4 regions of the Bacteroides caecimuris genome follow, and region 4 is predicted to be linked to each of the others. Evidence: riboswitches for the same ligand, from Rfam matches in the RefSeq annotation. Region 4 holds a riboswitch; each other region holds the start of a gene.

Evidence for each region. A riboswitch is a leader RNA that binds a small molecule or an ion and turns the genes downstream of it on or off. The one in region 4 is predicted to bind cobalamin.
Region 1: another riboswitch for cobalamin. It lies ahead of A4V03_RS11760 (TonB-dependent receptor plug domain-containing protein); the one in region 4 lies ahead of A4V03_RS14015 (TonB-dependent receptor plug domain-containing protein).
Region 2: another riboswitch for cobalamin. It lies ahead of A4V03_RS13420 (anaerobic ribonucleoside triphosphate reductase); the one in region 4 lies ahead of A4V03_RS14015 (TonB-dependent receptor plug domain-containing protein).
Region 3: another riboswitch for cobalamin. It lies ahead of A4V03_RS08185 (DUF4465 domain-containing protein); the one in region 4 lies ahead of A4V03_RS14015 (TonB-dependent receptor plug domain-containing protein).

The regions. Positions count from the first base shown of each region.
Region 1 covers NZ_CP015401.2:2,708,259-2,712,446, reverse strand. Annotated here, with positions in the region: gene A4V03_RS11760 (TonB-dependent receptor plug domain-containing protein) at 1-1,899, opposite strand, end outside; cobalamin riboswitch at 2,083-2,284, opposite strand; gene A4V03_RS11755 (DUF5106 domain-containing protein) at 2,373-3,317, opposite strand; gene A4V03_RS11750 (hypothetical protein) at 3,476-4,188, shown strand, end outside.
Region 2 covers NZ_CP015401.2:3,078,794-3,082,981, reverse strand. Annotated here, with positions in the region: gene A4V03_RS13440 (NADP-dependent malic enzyme) at 1-820, opposite strand, end outside; gene A4V03_RS13435 (transposase family protein) at 1,056-1,397, opposite strand; partial or broken gene A4V03_RS13430 (efflux RND transporter permease subunit) at 1,912-2,448, shown strand; cobalamin riboswitch at 3,119-3,307, shown strand; gene A4V03_RS13420 (anaerobic ribonucleoside triphosphate reductase) at 3,340-4,188, shown strand, end outside.
Region 3 covers NZ_CP015401.2:1,913,335-1,917,522, reverse strand. Annotated here, with positions in the region: gene A4V03_RS08190 (PKD-like domain-containing protein) at 1-550, opposite strand, end outside; gene A4V03_RS08185 (DUF4465 domain-containing protein) at 552-1,520, opposite strand; cobalamin riboswitch at 1,678-1,869, opposite strand; partial or broken gene A4V03_RS08180 (hypothetical protein) at 2,385-2,866, shown strand; gene A4V03_RS08175 (hypothetical protein) at 3,293-3,760, shown strand; gene A4V03_RS08170 (hypothetical protein) at 3,757-4,011, shown strand; gene A4V03_RS08165 (hypothetical protein) at 4,026-4,188, shown strand, end outside.
Region 4 covers NZ_CP015401.2:3,223,336-3,227,523, reverse strand. Annotated here, with positions in the region: gene A4V03_RS14020 (ABC transporter substrate-binding protein) at 1-1,103, opposite strand, end outside; cobalamin riboswitch at 1,230-1,442, shown strand; gene A4V03_RS14015 (TonB-dependent receptor plug domain-containing protein) at 1,655-3,661, shown strand; gene A4V03_RS14010 (YncE family protein) at 3,658-4,188, shown strand, end outside.

The DNA.
Region 1 (4,188 bases), 520 kb from region 4:
CGAAATGCTATGGTCGCTATAACTATCCAATCGGTTTTCGGCAATGTTTTGTCCTAAAGCATAGCGTTTTCCGGAAAAAAGGAATGAATAAGACAGATTGATCCACGGTGTTTCGACACCTGCCTGTCCCGAAGCAGATACGCGGGGAGTGTAGGCTATTTGATGTTTGTATGTCGATTCATACGTGTTCGGATCGGGCGAGGTGACATCTAACGCTCGTTGGTATGTGTAGTTACCCGAGAGGTTGATGCGTATTTTATCCCAAGGTTGGAGGGACAGGCTTCCTGTGGCATCAATGCCTTTGATATCAACTTCACCCAGATTCTTCATACTCCATACGGCAAGGTTCTTGGTAGGGTAGGCGATGATTTTATCTGTCACCTTGTTATAATAAGCGTCAATGGTTGCTGACAGATAGGGTAGGAACGGGCATACATTTTTATTGTATGTCAGTCCGATGTTGTATTGTTTTGCCTTTTCCGGCTTTAGCTGGGTGTTGCCTACTTCTTCGTAATATAAGTCGTTGAAACTTGCCAGACGGAAAATGTCTTTATAGAAGAAGCGGACACGGAATTCTTCATGCCGGAAAGGTTTGAAAGCGGCACTTACATAAGGGGTTAGCTTACGGTGATTGCCGGCACTACCGCCTTTTTTCACATCTTCATTGATAACGGTTGCCAATGCGGATGCGGAGATTGTTAACCAGTCATTTACGTATTTTCCGGCGAATGCTGTTAGCCATGAGTAACGCGTGGGGTGTACAAAGTTGGCGAGATCGGCGTTCATGGTGTTGATGCTTCCGTCTGTGGAAAGTGAGAAAGAGAGGTTGCTCAACAGTCTGTATAATACAGAAGCGGAAAGATAATATTCCTGCTGGTAATAGCTGTTTTCCGTTTTCTTAAAAGAGTTCTTGGTATCGGGGTCCAGATAACGTTGATAGCTCCAATTCCACTTGGCAGAGGTTTGGAACACCCATTGCTGGCTGAATTCTTTCTTGTATTGACTTTGTATGAATGTATTTTTATCCCACAAGTGTTGTGTGGAATGGTCGTTATAGAAGGTTGTAGCTTTGGGTAGTCCCCGGGAGGACTGAAAGTAGTAGCCTTTCAATCGCCATTGTTCTTTATCGGAGAAGTTGCCGTAAAGTCCGGCTTCGGCACGGAATGTCTGTACGTCTGTATTCTTTCGTTTTTCACGTGAGGACAGGTCTTCTGCCGCATTTCCATAATGTAATGTGTACGGATAATGTCCGTCGGAGGACATCCATTCGCCATTGGCTGACATGCTCCATGTTTTATTGAATTGTTGTTCCAGTAGCAGGGAGGGATTGATTAATCCCCAGGAGCCGGTTTTGAAAGCTCCGGCTATGTTGGTCTTTTTGCCTTTGGTGAATAGCGGCGTGAGTGTCTGTATATTCAATATGCCTGCTGACGCGAAGAAGCGGGCAGGTTGGAAGATGTTATCGCTTTGTCCGTTGTTTAGAGAAAGGCGGTCTACGTTGTCGAGCGAGAAACGCCCGATATCTATTTGTCCGGTTTGGCAGTCGGTTAGGGTGATTCCGTCATAGCCGATGGCGGTATGTTGGGCTCCCAGGCTTCGTATGGATACTGTTTTCAGTCCGCCGATACCTCCGTAATCTTTTACGGTCACTCCGGCAAAGTGTTTCACCGCGTCGGAAACTTGCAGGGCGTGCAGGTTTTTCAGGGCATCTTTGGAGAAGACTTGCAGGGGAGCGGTTGAGCGTATTTCGCGGGTCTGGTAGATATCTGATACTGTTATTTCGGGAATAGAATATGTATGTGTCGTATCTACCTTTTGCTGTTGTGCAAAAAGTGATATAGATAAGAGTTGGCAGCTAAATACTGCAAAGATCACTTTATTAAATGTTCTTTTTTTCATTTATTTCTTTTTCAGTCTGTTGTTGGTTAAAAGTGTCCGGGCGAAATCCCTTCGACCGGACACGCATAAATAAACTTGGCAGAGTTTATCCGTTTTAACACACTTTCTCTGAATCAGAGTGATGAATGAAATGATAGACGACTTGTCCGGTTCATTAGACTCAACGCTTTTTCCTCGAAAGCAGTGAAACTTATTTGCATGGCAGGTCTTCTGACTTGTTCCTGTTACAAACGCCTTCCCGGATTGGTTTCCAGTGGCAATGAGTGAATTGCTTGTAACTTGGTATGGAACTTACAGCAGCGGGACTGTTCAGGACTTGCACCTGATTCCCTTTTAATTGCTTCCCCCGCATGGGAGTCGCAAACCAATGCGCGGCAAAGATAGGGAGTTTATTTGTTTTTTCCAAAGGGATGTTCTTTTTCTTTCGTCTTGATACGAAAGAGAAAGAACCAAAAAGAAAGGATCAAGGCTGCTTATTGTTCGCTTTTTATTAACAGGTATTCTTCAACGGCTTGTGTGGTGGCGTCTTTTAGGAGTACAGTCTTTTCCTTGTTGAGAAGGTAGAGGGTGGGGATTGCCTTCAAGTCATATAGTTGTTGCTCTTTGATGGCGAATTTCTTGTCGTATCCGTTGATCCATTCTTGGGGGAATTCATTTAGGTGTTTTCTCCATTCGTCCAGCTCTTCGTCGGGATAGATGGAGAGGACTGTAAGTCTCTTTTGCTCCAGAAGTTGATTGATGATAGGGGCATTTCTCAGGGCGTCTATCGTTTCTGTACAGGCATGACAGCCGGGGTTGTTAATGAATAGGAGGATGTACTCTGCTTGCAGTTGGTAGAGGGAACCTTGTGCGCCGGAGGCTAATGTGTAGTTGAAGTTCAGGGCTTTGGTGCCGATACGGTTTTTCTGGGCTAATTCCCGGCGGGCTTTGGGACGTACTTTCTCTATTTCTTCTAACAGAGGGGAATCCAACATGGCGTCTAATACGGGAATGTAGAATTCTTCGTTACGCATGGGGGAGTTAGGGTCATATAGATATTTATCTGCCAGGTCGGTGATGTAGGTGAATACTTTTTTGTCTACGTTTGTTCGCTCGATTGTTTTCCGCATGGCTTCTTGTGCGGTTTCCAAAGGGACGTGGTTTAGTATGTCGCAATAGTCTGCCCAGGCTTGTTCGGTCACTTCGGGGTGGTGGATGTAATTGGTGTCGGCGAAATTGACGTTATCCCAATAGTGTTTTACTAGAAAATCTGCTCGTTGTTCGGGAGCTGTCATCATTGCGGGGATGGCAGGCAGGGTGATGGATTTAATAGTGTCCTGTATGGTTTCGTTTGTACTTTGGCTGGAGGCATTCCCGTTTTTGCATGAGCACAACAAGAGGAAGCATAAAACGGGAATAATATTTATGTTCATTTTCATAATTTGTTTTTTTACTTTGAAAGCAAAGGTAATTTCCTTTTTCCTTTATACAAAATAATCCTTTCTTTTTCTACCTTTCTTTAGGAAAAAACGCTCGCTATTTGTTATCTTTGTTAGCGAGATATAATAGAAATGTTTGACTATAGAAACTACAAATAATGATAAAAATTGACTTAAAACGGCATCGGAAGGAAATAATAGGATCGGTTGTGGTACTGTTAATTCTGCTTGGCAGTATGTCTGTGTTTAAATATACTTCATTCAATTCCGGTTTTGAGATTGTAGACGATCTGGGAGGGAATATATTTCCTTCGGCGATTCTGTCTGTTGCCACCACCGATGCACAAGTGATTGTTCCGTCGGATTCAACGTGTTTGGGGAATCCGAAGTCGTGTATTGCCGTTCGGCTGAAATCGAAGACAGCTTATAGTCGTGTGCGGATTGAAGTAGCCGAAACGCCTTTTTTCTCCCGCTCGGTGTCGGAATTTGTATTAAACAAGCCTAGGACGGAATATACGATTTATCCTGATATTATCTGGAATTACGAGGCACTGAAAAATGAGGTGCAGGCAGAGCCGGTAAGCGTAGCTATCACAGTGGAGATGAACGGAAAAGATTTGGGACAACGGGTACGTACTTTTTCAGTGCGTAGTATCAATGAGTGTCTGTTGGGATATGTGGCTAACGGGACTAAATTTCATGATACCGGTATTTTCTTTGCGGCTTATGTCAATGAAGAGAATCCGATGATCGATCAGTTGCTTCGCGAGGCATTGGATACTCGGATTGTTAATCGTTTTCTCGGTTATCAGAGTAAGGCTAAAGGGGCAGTAGACAAGCAGGTATATGCCCTTTGGAATATATTGCAGAA
Region 2 (4,188 bases), 140 kb from region 4:
GCACCATATCCTGGCTCAGCACATTTCCTTTCGACAGGCCGAGGAATACATCTGCGCCTTTGATTGCTTCTTCCAGTGTGTGGACATCTGTGCGGTCGGTGGCGAAGTATCTTTTCTGTTCGTTCAGGTCGGTACGTGTTTTGCTGATTACGCCTTTGCTGTCCAGCATGACGATATTTTCGAGACGTGCACCCAGTGAAACATACAATTTAGTACAAGATACTGCGGATGCACCGGCACCGTTCACAACGATTTTCACATCCTCGATTTTCTTTCCGGCCACTTGCAGGGCGTTTACCAGTCCGGCACTGGAGATGATAGCCGTTCCGTGCTGGTCGTCGTGCATCACCGGGATATCCAGTTCTTCTTTCAGACGGCGTTCGATTTCGAAACATTCCGGTGCTTTGATATCTTCCAGATTGATACCACCGAAAGTAGGAGCGATAGCTTTCACCGCTGCGATGAATTTTTCAGGGTCTTTTTCGTCCACTTCGATATCGAAGACGTCAATACCCGCATAGATTTTGAAGAGCAGCCCTTTGCCTTCCATTACCGGTTTGCCGCTCAATGCGCCTATATCGCCCAGTCCGAGTACGGCTGTACCGTTAGAGATAACGGCAACAAGGTTACCTTTCGCAGTGTATTTATATGCGTCCTGTGGATTTTTCTCTATTTCGAGGCATGGTTCTGCTACGCCGGGAGAATATGCGAGTGCTAAATCTGTTTGTGTACTGTACGGTTTGGTAGGAACTACCTCAATCTTACCGGGTTTGCCCTGTGAGTGGTAGAGCAAAGCGGCTTCTTTCGTTATTTTAGCCATGGTATCTGTATTTTTATTAATAAGTTATCATTTGGCTGCAAATGTAGGAATAAAAGTTTAAAATTGTAGTCCATAATTGATAAATTCTATTGATTTTATAGCAAAATGACTGGTTCTATAATACGGCTTGTAAAGTTTCCACATTTATATCCGGTTCGGAAAACATTTATTGTTTTTATTGATAAGAAGAAAAAAGAAAGATGGAAATCGGGAAGATTCCACCTTATCTTTTCTTTTAGAAGCACTCTTTCGGAGTGCTCTCCACTATAGCAACAACCCCTTCATACTTACCACAAAGCTCAGATACCCAATCACGAAAGACCAATTCAAAATAACCGGGTTTGAGTAAACTGAAAAAACGATTGAAAGTATCATGACTGGGGATCTTTACTAAATCAGGAAAACGACGTTTAAAGAAGTCAAACTTACAAATACCGAACCGTTCTATTTCATTCCAACTTTCACTTCCACAGATTACAGCACACAAGGCTATATAAACGATGACTTCCAAAGAGTGTTCTTTTTTTCGGTCAATACGAGGATCTTCAAGTTGTTTACAAAGACTAATTAAGCTCATTTTAGGGTTTATTTTTGTTTAAATTCAATACAACAAAAATACAAATAAATAATTAATACACAAAATATTAATAGATTAATAATAAGATAAATAATAAAAATGAAATATGGATAATAGTTGACTAATTGATAGACAAAATATAATGCGTCTGCCCTGTTTCATTTGATGCAAACTATAAACGCAAGCTTTGATTATATAATTGCAAGCTTTGTTTTTATAATCAAAGCCTTTGTTTTTATAAACGAAGCTTGCGTTTATAGATTACAGTTAATGAAAAATAAGTTTACATGCTGATAATAAGAAGTTTACAATTAATGAAAGAGAACTTTTTTATTAATGAATGAAAAGTGGATTATTAAGAGCCCGCTCCGAGTTTTGCCCGACACAGTTTTGAGAGTTGCTTTCGAGTATATTTTCTGTTGTTGTGAGGAGCAGCATGACGGAGACTATGGGACGAATAAAAACAGGTTGGTAAAGCCTATCTAACATAATCTCAGGAAAATTTAAACAGGCTCTAAGTGCGCTCTACGAAAGCTTCATTATTCCGTTCGCCGTTCTTTTGAGTGTGCCTTGCGGATTGATGGGTAGCTTCCTTTTTGCCCGGATATTCGGACTGGAGAATAATATTTACCTGCAAACGGGTCTGATTATGTTGATCGGTCTGCAGGCAAAAACGGCTATCTTGCTGACGGAATATGCTGCCGAACGCCGTAAGGCCGGTATGGGACTGATTGCTTCTGCTGTCAGCGCAGCCAAAGCCCGTCTGCGCCCGATTCTGATGACGGCTTTGACGATGATTTTCGGTCTGTTCCCGCTGATGATGTCTAGTGGAGTAGGAGCTAACGGTAACCGTTCGTTGGGTACGGGAGTAGTTGGCGGTATGACTATCGGTACGCTGGCACTGCTTTTCATCGTGCCAACCTTATTCATCGCTTTCTAATGGTTGCAGGAACGTCTCCGTCCCATACAGAGTGCCCCTACGCATGATTGGCAGATTGAAGAGGAAATCAAAGTGAGCGAGGGAGAAAAGTCCAGGGCTGGAAAAGAGTAATTCTGATTTTTAGACAGAAGAACATAAGTACAAAAGATAAAGTCGGTGTAGTCATATAATTAATGTAATCATATAATGTTGCTCAACGCGCAACTGTCACAAGTGGCAAACCGTTTTACTGAAATTCAGGGTGTGATTACGTTGTATCAGGTTTTGGGTGGCGGCCGTATGTAGGTATGTATGTGTTTTGCGTCGGATTGCAGGAGATTATTAGTTCCTTTTGGCAGGTTATGAGTTAGATACTTCTGTCTAATAGCGATTGAAGTTATTGCTAGCAGTAAGGTCGGAAACAAAATACTGCAATAATCAGTTATACGACACTCGGGTTTCATGGCACTTGACACCCGGGTGTCATACAATTTAATTCTACTCCTTTTTCGGAAACATTGCGGAAAAGAGAAATTTGATGATAATTTCTAAAAAGCAGAAATATTTCTTTGATTTTGTATAGAACAAAAGAAAATAAATTCCCATTTTTGTAGCTACAATAGGGGATAGACGGTCTGTGAATTGTCTGCTTTTCGGAAAAAGAATAAACGGAATTGGAATATTATCCACGTTAAAATCAGAAAAAAAGTTTTCCGTTTTGGAAAACTTTCTGTATCAGCGAGAAAGAAAAGTTTCCCAAAATTTAATGTTAAAAGCTAACCAAGCTATTATATATTCCCCTATCTTTGCATCCGTTTTCGGAGCTAAAAAGAGGTTTAGTCAATGAGGGAACGCTGTGCAAATCGGCGACAGTACCCGCTGCTGTAATTCTCTAAGAATCCGCACAATAGGCCACTGCATCGATGCCGGTGTGGGAAGGTGTTGCGGGGGAGGGATAAGTCAGAAGACCTGCCGAAGAGATTTTCTATTTTCAATTTATTAATGCTTTCGGGAGTTAAAGTTATGAACTACGCGGAAATTTGTATCATCAAACGCGATGGTAAGAGAGAAGATTTCTCTATCAGTAAGATTAAGAATGCAATTAGTAAAGCATTCAGTGCATGTGGTATTCAGGATGAGCAGCAGTTGATTGCTGACATCACCATGAATGTTATCAGTCAGTTTGCTACCCCCACGATCACCGTAGAAGAGATTCAGGACTTGGTAGAAAAGTCGTTGATGAAAGTGCGGCCGGAGGTGGCGAAGAAATACATCATCTATCGCGAATGGCGGAATACGGAGCGTGATAAGAAAACCCAGATGAAACAGGTGATGGACGGCATTGTGGCTATCGACAAAAATGATGTCAATTTGAGCAACGCCAACATGAGCAGTCACACGCCTGCCGGGCAGATGATGACGTTTGCTTCCGAAGTAACTAAAGATTATACCTATAAATACTTGTTGCCGAAACGTTTTGCCGAAGCGCACCAGTTGGGAGACATTCACATCCACGACCTGGATTATTATCCGACAAAGACGACAACCTGTATCCAATATGATATGGATGACCTCTTTGAACGCGGTTTCCGCACAAAGAACGGTAGCATCCGCACCCCGCAAAGCATCCAAAGCTATGCTACGCTGGCTACCATCATCTTTCAGACCAACCAAAATGAGCAGCATGGCGGACAGGCGATTCCGGCTTTCGACTTCTTCATGGCAAAAGGAGTGGCGAAATCTTTCCGTAAGCATCTGGCATCGTTCATCAACTTCTATGTGGCTATGGAGAACGGAAATCAGGCCGATGAAAAATCCATCCGCACGTTGATTAAAGAATACCTTCCGTCTATCAAGTCCACCGAGGCCGAA
Region 3 (4,188 bases), 1.3 Mb from region 4:
GAATGTCGGGTGTAAGGATATACTCGCGTCCTGCGACAACTTTAAGCCCTATAGAGGGGGTTACCAATGAAATAACGGGCGGAGCCAATTCATTGACATCCACACGAATTTCTTCCTCTGTGCTGGCATCCCTCGTATCCACACGCAGGGTAACGTAATACGAACCGCATTCGTTGAAAATGTATTTCAATTGAGGCTCGTCGGAAATGATACGACCGTTGCATTTCCATGAATAAACGGCGTAATCGACATTCTGATAGGTCGGCTCAATAACGACCTCTTTTCCTATCTTTACAACGTAGATTCCGTCCTCGCTATCCAACTCAATGACAGGAGGCAATATCACGTCCTGCGATATTTCTTCGTCTTTGTTGCATGCAAATAGAAATATCGTCAAGGAGAATAAAAGCAAATACTTCTTCATTATATTTATAATTTTAATGCTGAAATTCCCTTGAAGAAAGTATTTGATTACAATCTCCATTGGGATATAATAAAAAGGGGCAAATACTTTGCACTTGCCGTTAAAAAGCATTTGCCCCAAATTCATGTTATTCGTTTACGGTTACATCAATATCGTCTATAGCAACGTAAGCAGGAGTGTTCAATCCGTATGCGCTTGAATCGCTTCCTTCGAAATTGATAGCTACAGTACATACGCTGTCACCTAAACCGCTTAAATCCACTTGATTCCATCCGGTACGGATTTTATTGGTCAAACCTGATTCTGCATCTTTACTGGAATCGAAGTTTGCCAAATAGTATTCTACTTCCTTACCTGTAGGTTTACCCGTCGCATCCAACGCAACAAATACCACCTTAAACCATCCTTTTTGTGCCGACAAAGAGCCTTGTGTAAACGAGTTGCCATCCTTCATGACTAAGTAGGTATAAGTCGTATTACAAACCCATACGCTGTTGAATTTACCATATTTCGGTGTACCCTTGACAGGAGTGTTTGTGGTAACGACTCTGTAGCCGGTTGCATCGGTCAGGTAAATCTTCGCACATTTGTCATAGGTTGCTTGTGAATCATTGTATGAATCGCTATAACCGAAAGCTACAGCAAAATTTTTACCGCTATGACCGCCGTTGGGCCAGTACACGCTACATTGGTTTTGATAATCCCCCTGTGTCAGATTATGGAAATTAGAGATGGCAAAACCACCATTCCAAAATTCATATTCCCAAGGCTGTCCGCTTACCCATTCTTGTTCCAAATAGTTAATCGGGAACTGAATGTACGTACCGGTTTGCCCGATTTGAGTGATGTAGCCGGTCGTTACCTGCTTGCCGTTGGCCGTGGCAGAATAGAGATTGTTTCCATACTGGTCAGAAGCCATTACGCTGGAAGGTACGTTATCAAAATCGATAAGCGCATTGGTAGAACTTATCGCGCGGGTTTGAATCGCACTCTCCTCATACGGAGCAAGGAAGTCATCGTCGGATGAACATCCCGTGAACACTGCGGCGGCCATTGCTACAACAGCCATTGCCAAGAATCTAAAATTCTTTTTCATAACTTAATTATTAAAAGTTAAACAAAAAGTTTAAACACACATTCGTTTTTATTGCGACAGATTTGCAACGAATGAGAAATCGGTTATCAAAAAGAATATAGGTGCCTGTGGACGAGCCTCTGTTCATTTTAATCTAATGCCAATTATCCCGTGGTCACTAAATCTATCTCATCAAGCAGGTCTTCTGGCTCATCCCGCTTATCGCGCCTTCCCAGCTTTCACCAGTGGCAAAGAGTGCGATAAACTTTAATAGGACTTACAGCTGCGAGTACAGCTCCGGATTTTCACCGGGATTCCCTTTTAATTCCGTTCGACGCTTCGATTGGAAACTTGACTGGTGCAAAGTTAATGGTTATTTTTTAATCTTGTTTCTTTTTCTGTGATTTTTATTTCAAGAAAGGATTATTTTATGGCGCGAATTGTATTTTCATGTTAATCAAGCATTTATAACAACCACGAATAGTCTTTTCCCCTTATGAATAATAGCGTTTCTCAATTATGGTCTCTTTTCATCTCACGTCGGCAATTCTCTTCGGAGAGATTTTATATGCAAAGGTACAGCGTGCGTCTGGTCGTCAAGTATCGCTTTCACTAACGGTTCCCGGATATTCTTCACGGCAGCCTTCCACAAATCGAAGATTGACTTTCACTCCCCACCTCGTTGCAGGGCATAGTCGGACGAGCCTGACTGTGCTCTTACATTGGGCGGTTGGGTATTCCGTTTCATCCCGTACACTGTTTACTTGCCTTATCCGTCCTTTTCCCGCTGTCAGTCCTGCATAAAAATCATTCCCCGACGAGAAGCCAAAAGAGTTTCAAGAAAAGGAAAAAAAGAAAATATTTGACAATCTAAAATTTACAATTATGCACAGCAGGATTTTTCAAATTTCAACGGAGCCGATAGACAAAGAAAACTATCTGAATGAGGACACACTCCAGCAAGGAGACGGGAGCTTCTATGACTATTGTTCAGAAATAGACGAGGAAGACCGTAAAGAGGATATTGCCAATTTGGTCAATCATGCCTTGCCCAAAGGAATGTTCGAGCTTATATCCGATGACACCATGCGCTATAATGGTGGAATAGAGCAATGGAAAGAGGAGTATGTCGCCAATATCAAAAAAAGAGCGAATGCTCTTACGGCAGATAATATGTTGGAATGGGGTTCGACCTATTATCTCAAACAGGCAGTGGAAAATCCGTTGGATGTCGCCTATCATTTCTATTTGGATGGCGATGGCTGCAGTCTTTTGCCGAACAGTCCTTTACGTTTATGGAGTTTGTTTGTAGGCTTGAACCGGGAACGATACTCTACATCGGAGGAGTTGTTGATTACCACTTCTGATGTTTGTCCGAAACATTGGCAACCACCCGCCTCAAAAGTGGGTGGTTGCTCTCTTTTTTGCACAGGCTCCCCGGTTACTTTTATAAATATGCTCTGCAGAGCTTCCGCCACCGGTTTCACAGCCGGTATATTCCTGTTTTAAGGGTATAATCCCTTCACAGCCCCGACATACGCCGCAGGTCTGTTTTCGTGTGCAAAGGTACGGTGGACGAACATTGCCCAAGTACCGCTATCGCTACCTGAAATAAAATTTGACGACAACTTTCCGTAATCGGAGATGACGGTATTTCATAAAATTTCGTTGCAGGTTCCTTGCTCATCGTTCTTGCATCCCCCCGTTTGTGACGCACATGAAAACAACCCCTTTGGGCGAAGTCAAAAGGCTTCAAGAAAAGGGAAATAAAAAAAACAATAAATCAAAAGACAATGAGCAAGTACGATTTCATCAAGCAAGGCAACCTCCTTTTTTGGCACACTGCCGATAATGATATAGAATGTCGAATTATCTCAACTCCCGAAAAAGTGGATAGTGACAGCATCATCTTAATCTCAACAAGCTCTTCCGAGACAGAGGTTTTGGCATCGGAGTTATTACCTATTGGCTCATCAAGAAGCCACAAAGAGGAGTTTATGCGCTGGAAGAAAGAGCGTGAAGCCGAGGGCATGGAGTTTTTCAGCCGGTTGTCCGAAGTCATGGAAACAGACAGTGATTTGGCTGTAGGCGATATGGTGGCGTTTACAAACGACTACGGGGTGGTATTTGGCCCCAAAGAAGTATTAGCTTTCAGAAAACCTTGGAATGGCTATAGATGCGTATATATCGACAGTGATGCTTATTGGTTTCCAGACCGTCCCGAACAACTCACCATACTCAGCAAAGGAGGTACAGAATGACAACAAACGACATACTCAAACGACTTTGCGGCAATATTGCCGCAGGTCGTTTCAACTGGCGAAAATACTGCACGCCGCAATCTTACTTCGGTTGGGAGATTTGCGTTACCCCTCTGCATTGCTCTTACGGACAGATAGGCTACACCGTTCATTTCCCTTATACCAATATACCGGAAGTGGAATACGATTGGGAAATGGGCAAACTGACCATTGACGGCGAGAAATGGAAAAGTTATTTGCGGAACGAATAATAATAAATATCAATATGGCACAGAATTTTTATACCAAATGGCAGGACGCTATACTTGCAGATGCAGGAGACTATGTTTCAAAAGAGTACCGCAGTTTCCAGACAGCATTGGTGCGTGAGATTTCCAAATATGCCGCAGCCGTTGGTGCAAAGGTGGCTTCCAATTCAAAAGGGCATT
Region 4 (4,188 bases):
TCGGAAACGAGCTCCGGATGGAAAATATGAATCAGATCACGCAACACTACATCGGGACGGACAACTGCCGATTCCCAATAATCGTTTCCGCCTGTCGGTGTCAACCGTAAGTTATTATTATAAACAGTCTTTTCGTTCACGGCTTTAGCATCTGCGAATTTGGGGTTCACAGCTTTCAGCTCATCAAGCGTAGTCGCCGAACCGACATTAATCCAGTAATCGGCTTTTTGTATCAGGCCATAGGCCGTTTCCAGTCCGATAGGGGTTGAACTGTTGGAATTGTTTTCTTTATAAATATACTCTGCACCTGCGTCTGCAACCAACTGTGCCATGTAGCTTTGGGTAGAAGGCATTACCCAACTATCGTTCCACGGAGTGTTGAACATTACGGTAGGGCGCTGGCTGACGGAATCTGTGAGGGCTTTCAGTGCATGATAACGTTGGGGGATTTCCCGGAATATTTCTATTCCCTTTTCCCGTTTGTCTGTCAGTTCGGAAAGAACAATCATCCATTCAGCTTTGCCGAGCGGTGATTCTTCCAAGTATTCTCCCATATATAGATAAGGTATGGAAAGTTCTTTTAACTTGTCCGTTACAGCGGTTTGGGCGTCACCTATGCCATAAAGCAAAACTACGTCGGGTTTTAATCCAATCAACAGTTCGTAGTTCATTTCAGGACCCATATCCTTGATTGAATCTTTGTGGGCAAGGATGTAGGGATTGGCGATATAATCGATACCCGAAACTCCGACGATCCGGCTAATTTCTCCCAATGCGTCAAGCATGGCAATGTAGGAAGAAGACATACATACAATCTGTTTGGCTCCGGCAGGGATAACGGGACCATTGAATCCGGCAGGCGCTTGCTCGCCGTTGCGTGCAACAAAATAGGACATTGTTACATCGTTGGCGCCTTGCCACGGGTTGGTAATCTGTATAAGTGTGCTGGCGGTGTTCTCGGTACCTAGAATTTTAAATCCCGAAGCGTATTCAGGGGTATATACATCTTGGTTGAATGCTTCCAGAGATGTCTTATTACGGGTAATACAGCTTGCCCAAAGGAGCAGGCAAAGTAACGTGATAGTCAGCGCGGGAGATTTCACTTTTATAAGATGTTTAATTAGAAAAAATAATAGTGGATCCTTTCGAACGGCAAAGATAGGACTTAATTATTAGTTTGTTTTTATTTTAGTTGAATTTTTCTTCCGATTTGTATCTATTTGTGTATCTTTGCCCCCAGAAATTTTGGTGTCACTTTTCCGATTCTACGGAACGAGTGGTGAAAAGGGAATCAGGTGTAAATCCTGAACAGACCCGCTGCTGTAAGCTCCGCCAAAAGTTTTTCCTACAATACTCAGATCCACTGTTCCGCTTTGGAGGAATGGGAAGGGCGTTAGGAAAATGGAGTAAGTCAGAAGACCTGCCAAAGTTGAATTCTTGAAACTTTCCGGGATTAGAGTTTGAAGAGTGCGGTTTTTTATTCAAAATACATCTTTGATTGGTGATGTGAAGTTTCAGGAAGGAGGAATATCCCCTTTTTGAGTGTCCCTATTATGCGGGGAGAAGCACGTGTATATGTTTGAGTGTATGGAAAATTGCATCCTCGCTGTAACCCTATGAAAGTTTATTATTTTAATTAATAAACAGGAGGATTATGTTCGGGCGGATTTATTTTAGGGTATTGTGGATAGGATGCTTTCTGAGTATGACTTTATTGTTGTCAGCACAAAGCAAACTGGACAGCTTGCATCATCTTAATGAAGTAGTGGTTACTGCCAGAATTAACAAGGAGGTAATTCCGGTGCAATTTTTATCAGGGGATAAGTTGGAGAAACTGGCGGCGCATTCGGTAGCGGACGCTATACGTTATTTTTCCGGAGTACAAATAAAGGATTATGGTGGAATAGGAGGACTGAAGACCGTTAATATCCGAAGTATGGGAACGAATCATGTAGGAGTGTTTTATGACGGCATTGAACTGGGTAATGCGCAGAATGGAGTGGTTGATTTGGGACGTTTCTCTTTGGATAATATGGAAGCTGTCACTTTATATAATGGTCAGAAAAGTGCCATTTTCCAATCAGCGAAAGATTTTGGTTCTGCAGGTTCTATTTATCTACAGTCAAGAATACCTGTTTTTCAGGAGAATAGGGCTTATCATGTGAAAGCGACTTTTAAGACGGGTTCTTTCGGAGTTGTCAATCCCTCTTTGCTTTGGGAACAGAAACTGAGTGAGAATGTGAGTACGTCACTTAGTACTGAATATATGTATACAACCGGAAAGTATAAATTTACTTATGCGGTGGATGGAGGATATGATACAACGGCAGTACGCCGTAATGGGGATGTCAATGCGCTGCGTGCTGAGGGCGGCTTATATGGCAAGATAAAAAGTGGTTATTGGCGTACGAAAGCTTATTTTTATAATTCAGAACGTGGATATCCCGGTGCTGTTGTGCGGAATCGTTTCTCACATGAGGATCGCCAATGGGATACAAATTTCTTTTTCCAGTCTTCTTTCAAAAAAGATTTTGGTGATGTGTACAGTCTGTTGTTGAATGCCAAATACGCATATGATTATCTGCATTATCTGGCGGATCCCCAAAAGGAGGAGGCTACCATGTATGTAAATAATACATATCGCCAACAGGAAGTTTACTTGTCAATGGCTAACAGGGTTACTCTTTTTCCTTTTTGGGATATAAATATTTCAGCAGACTACCAATGGAATAAACTGAACGCTAATTTGACTGATTTCCCTTATCCCCGAAGAAATACGGCGTTGGTAGCGGCAGCTACCTCTTTGCATCTTGAGCGCTTTAAGTTGCAGGCCAGTGTCTTGGGAACTTTTGTAAATGAGAACGTAGCTTCAGATACTACTTCGGCTGGGAATAAGATGGAATTTACTCCTACCGTTATCACTTCTTATAAACCTTTCAAGAATATTGATTTAAATCTGCGTGCTTTTTACAAACGGATATTTCGTATGCCGACTTTGAACGATTTGTATTATACATTTATAGGGAATATAAAGCTGAAACCTGAGTATACTAATCAGTATAACGTAGGATTCACTTATCAGAAATTATCTTCCGGAACCTGGCTGCAAGCACTGAATGTGCAATTGGATGCGTATTATAATGAGGTGGAAAATAAAATAATAGCTACTCCTACCAATAATTTCTTTCGTTGGACAATGATTAATATGGGACTTGTTAAAATAAAAGGAGTGGATGTCGTTTTGCAAGGACTTTGGAAGTTTGGTAACGATTGGGTATTTGACAGTCGGTTATCATATACGTATCAGAAAGCGCAGGATTTTACTGATAAATCGGATAAAGATACGTATGGGGGGCAAATATCGTATATCCCTTGGCATAGTGGATCGGCTATATTAAATGCGGGATATAAATCATGGGAATTGAATTATAGCTTTGTATATACGGGAGAGCGCTATGATGTTTCGGCCAATACTCCGGAGAATTATCGTCTCCCTTGGTATACAAGTGATTTTTCTTTGGCTAAGAAATTCAGTTGGAGAAAGTATGATTTCAAATTGACCTTGGAAGTAAATAATATTTTTAATCAACAATATGAGGTGGTGAGGTCTTATCCGATGCCCGGAACTAACTTTAAATTCATTTTAAACTTAACGATATGATTGTGAATAATATTCTTTCGCGTGCCTTGCTTGGTATATTAACAGGTTGTTGTTTGCTGGCTTGTCGGGACGAGCTTCCGGTTCTACCTTCTGACGAAATAGACGTTGGCAAGGGAGCTTTAGGGAGCGTCAGCATTAAAGGAATGTATCTTCTCAATGAAGGAAATATGGGAAGTAATAAGTGTACACTTGATTTTTATGACAGTACTACCGGTAAGTATCATCGTAATATTTATGCCGAGCGAAATCCGTCCGTAGTGAAAGAACTGGGGGATGTTGGAAATGATTTGCAGATTTATGGAGATAAGCTGTATGCTGTAATCAATTGCTCGAATTTTATAGAGGTGATGGATGTGGAAACGGCACAGCATCTGGGGCAAATAAATGTGATAAATTGCCGGTATATCACTTTTAATGACGGAAAGGCTTATGTAAGTTCTTATGCAGGTCCTGTCGGAATAGATCCCAATGCGCGTCCGGGAAAAGTGGTTGAGGTGGATACGACAAGTTTGGCTGTAACCCGTGAA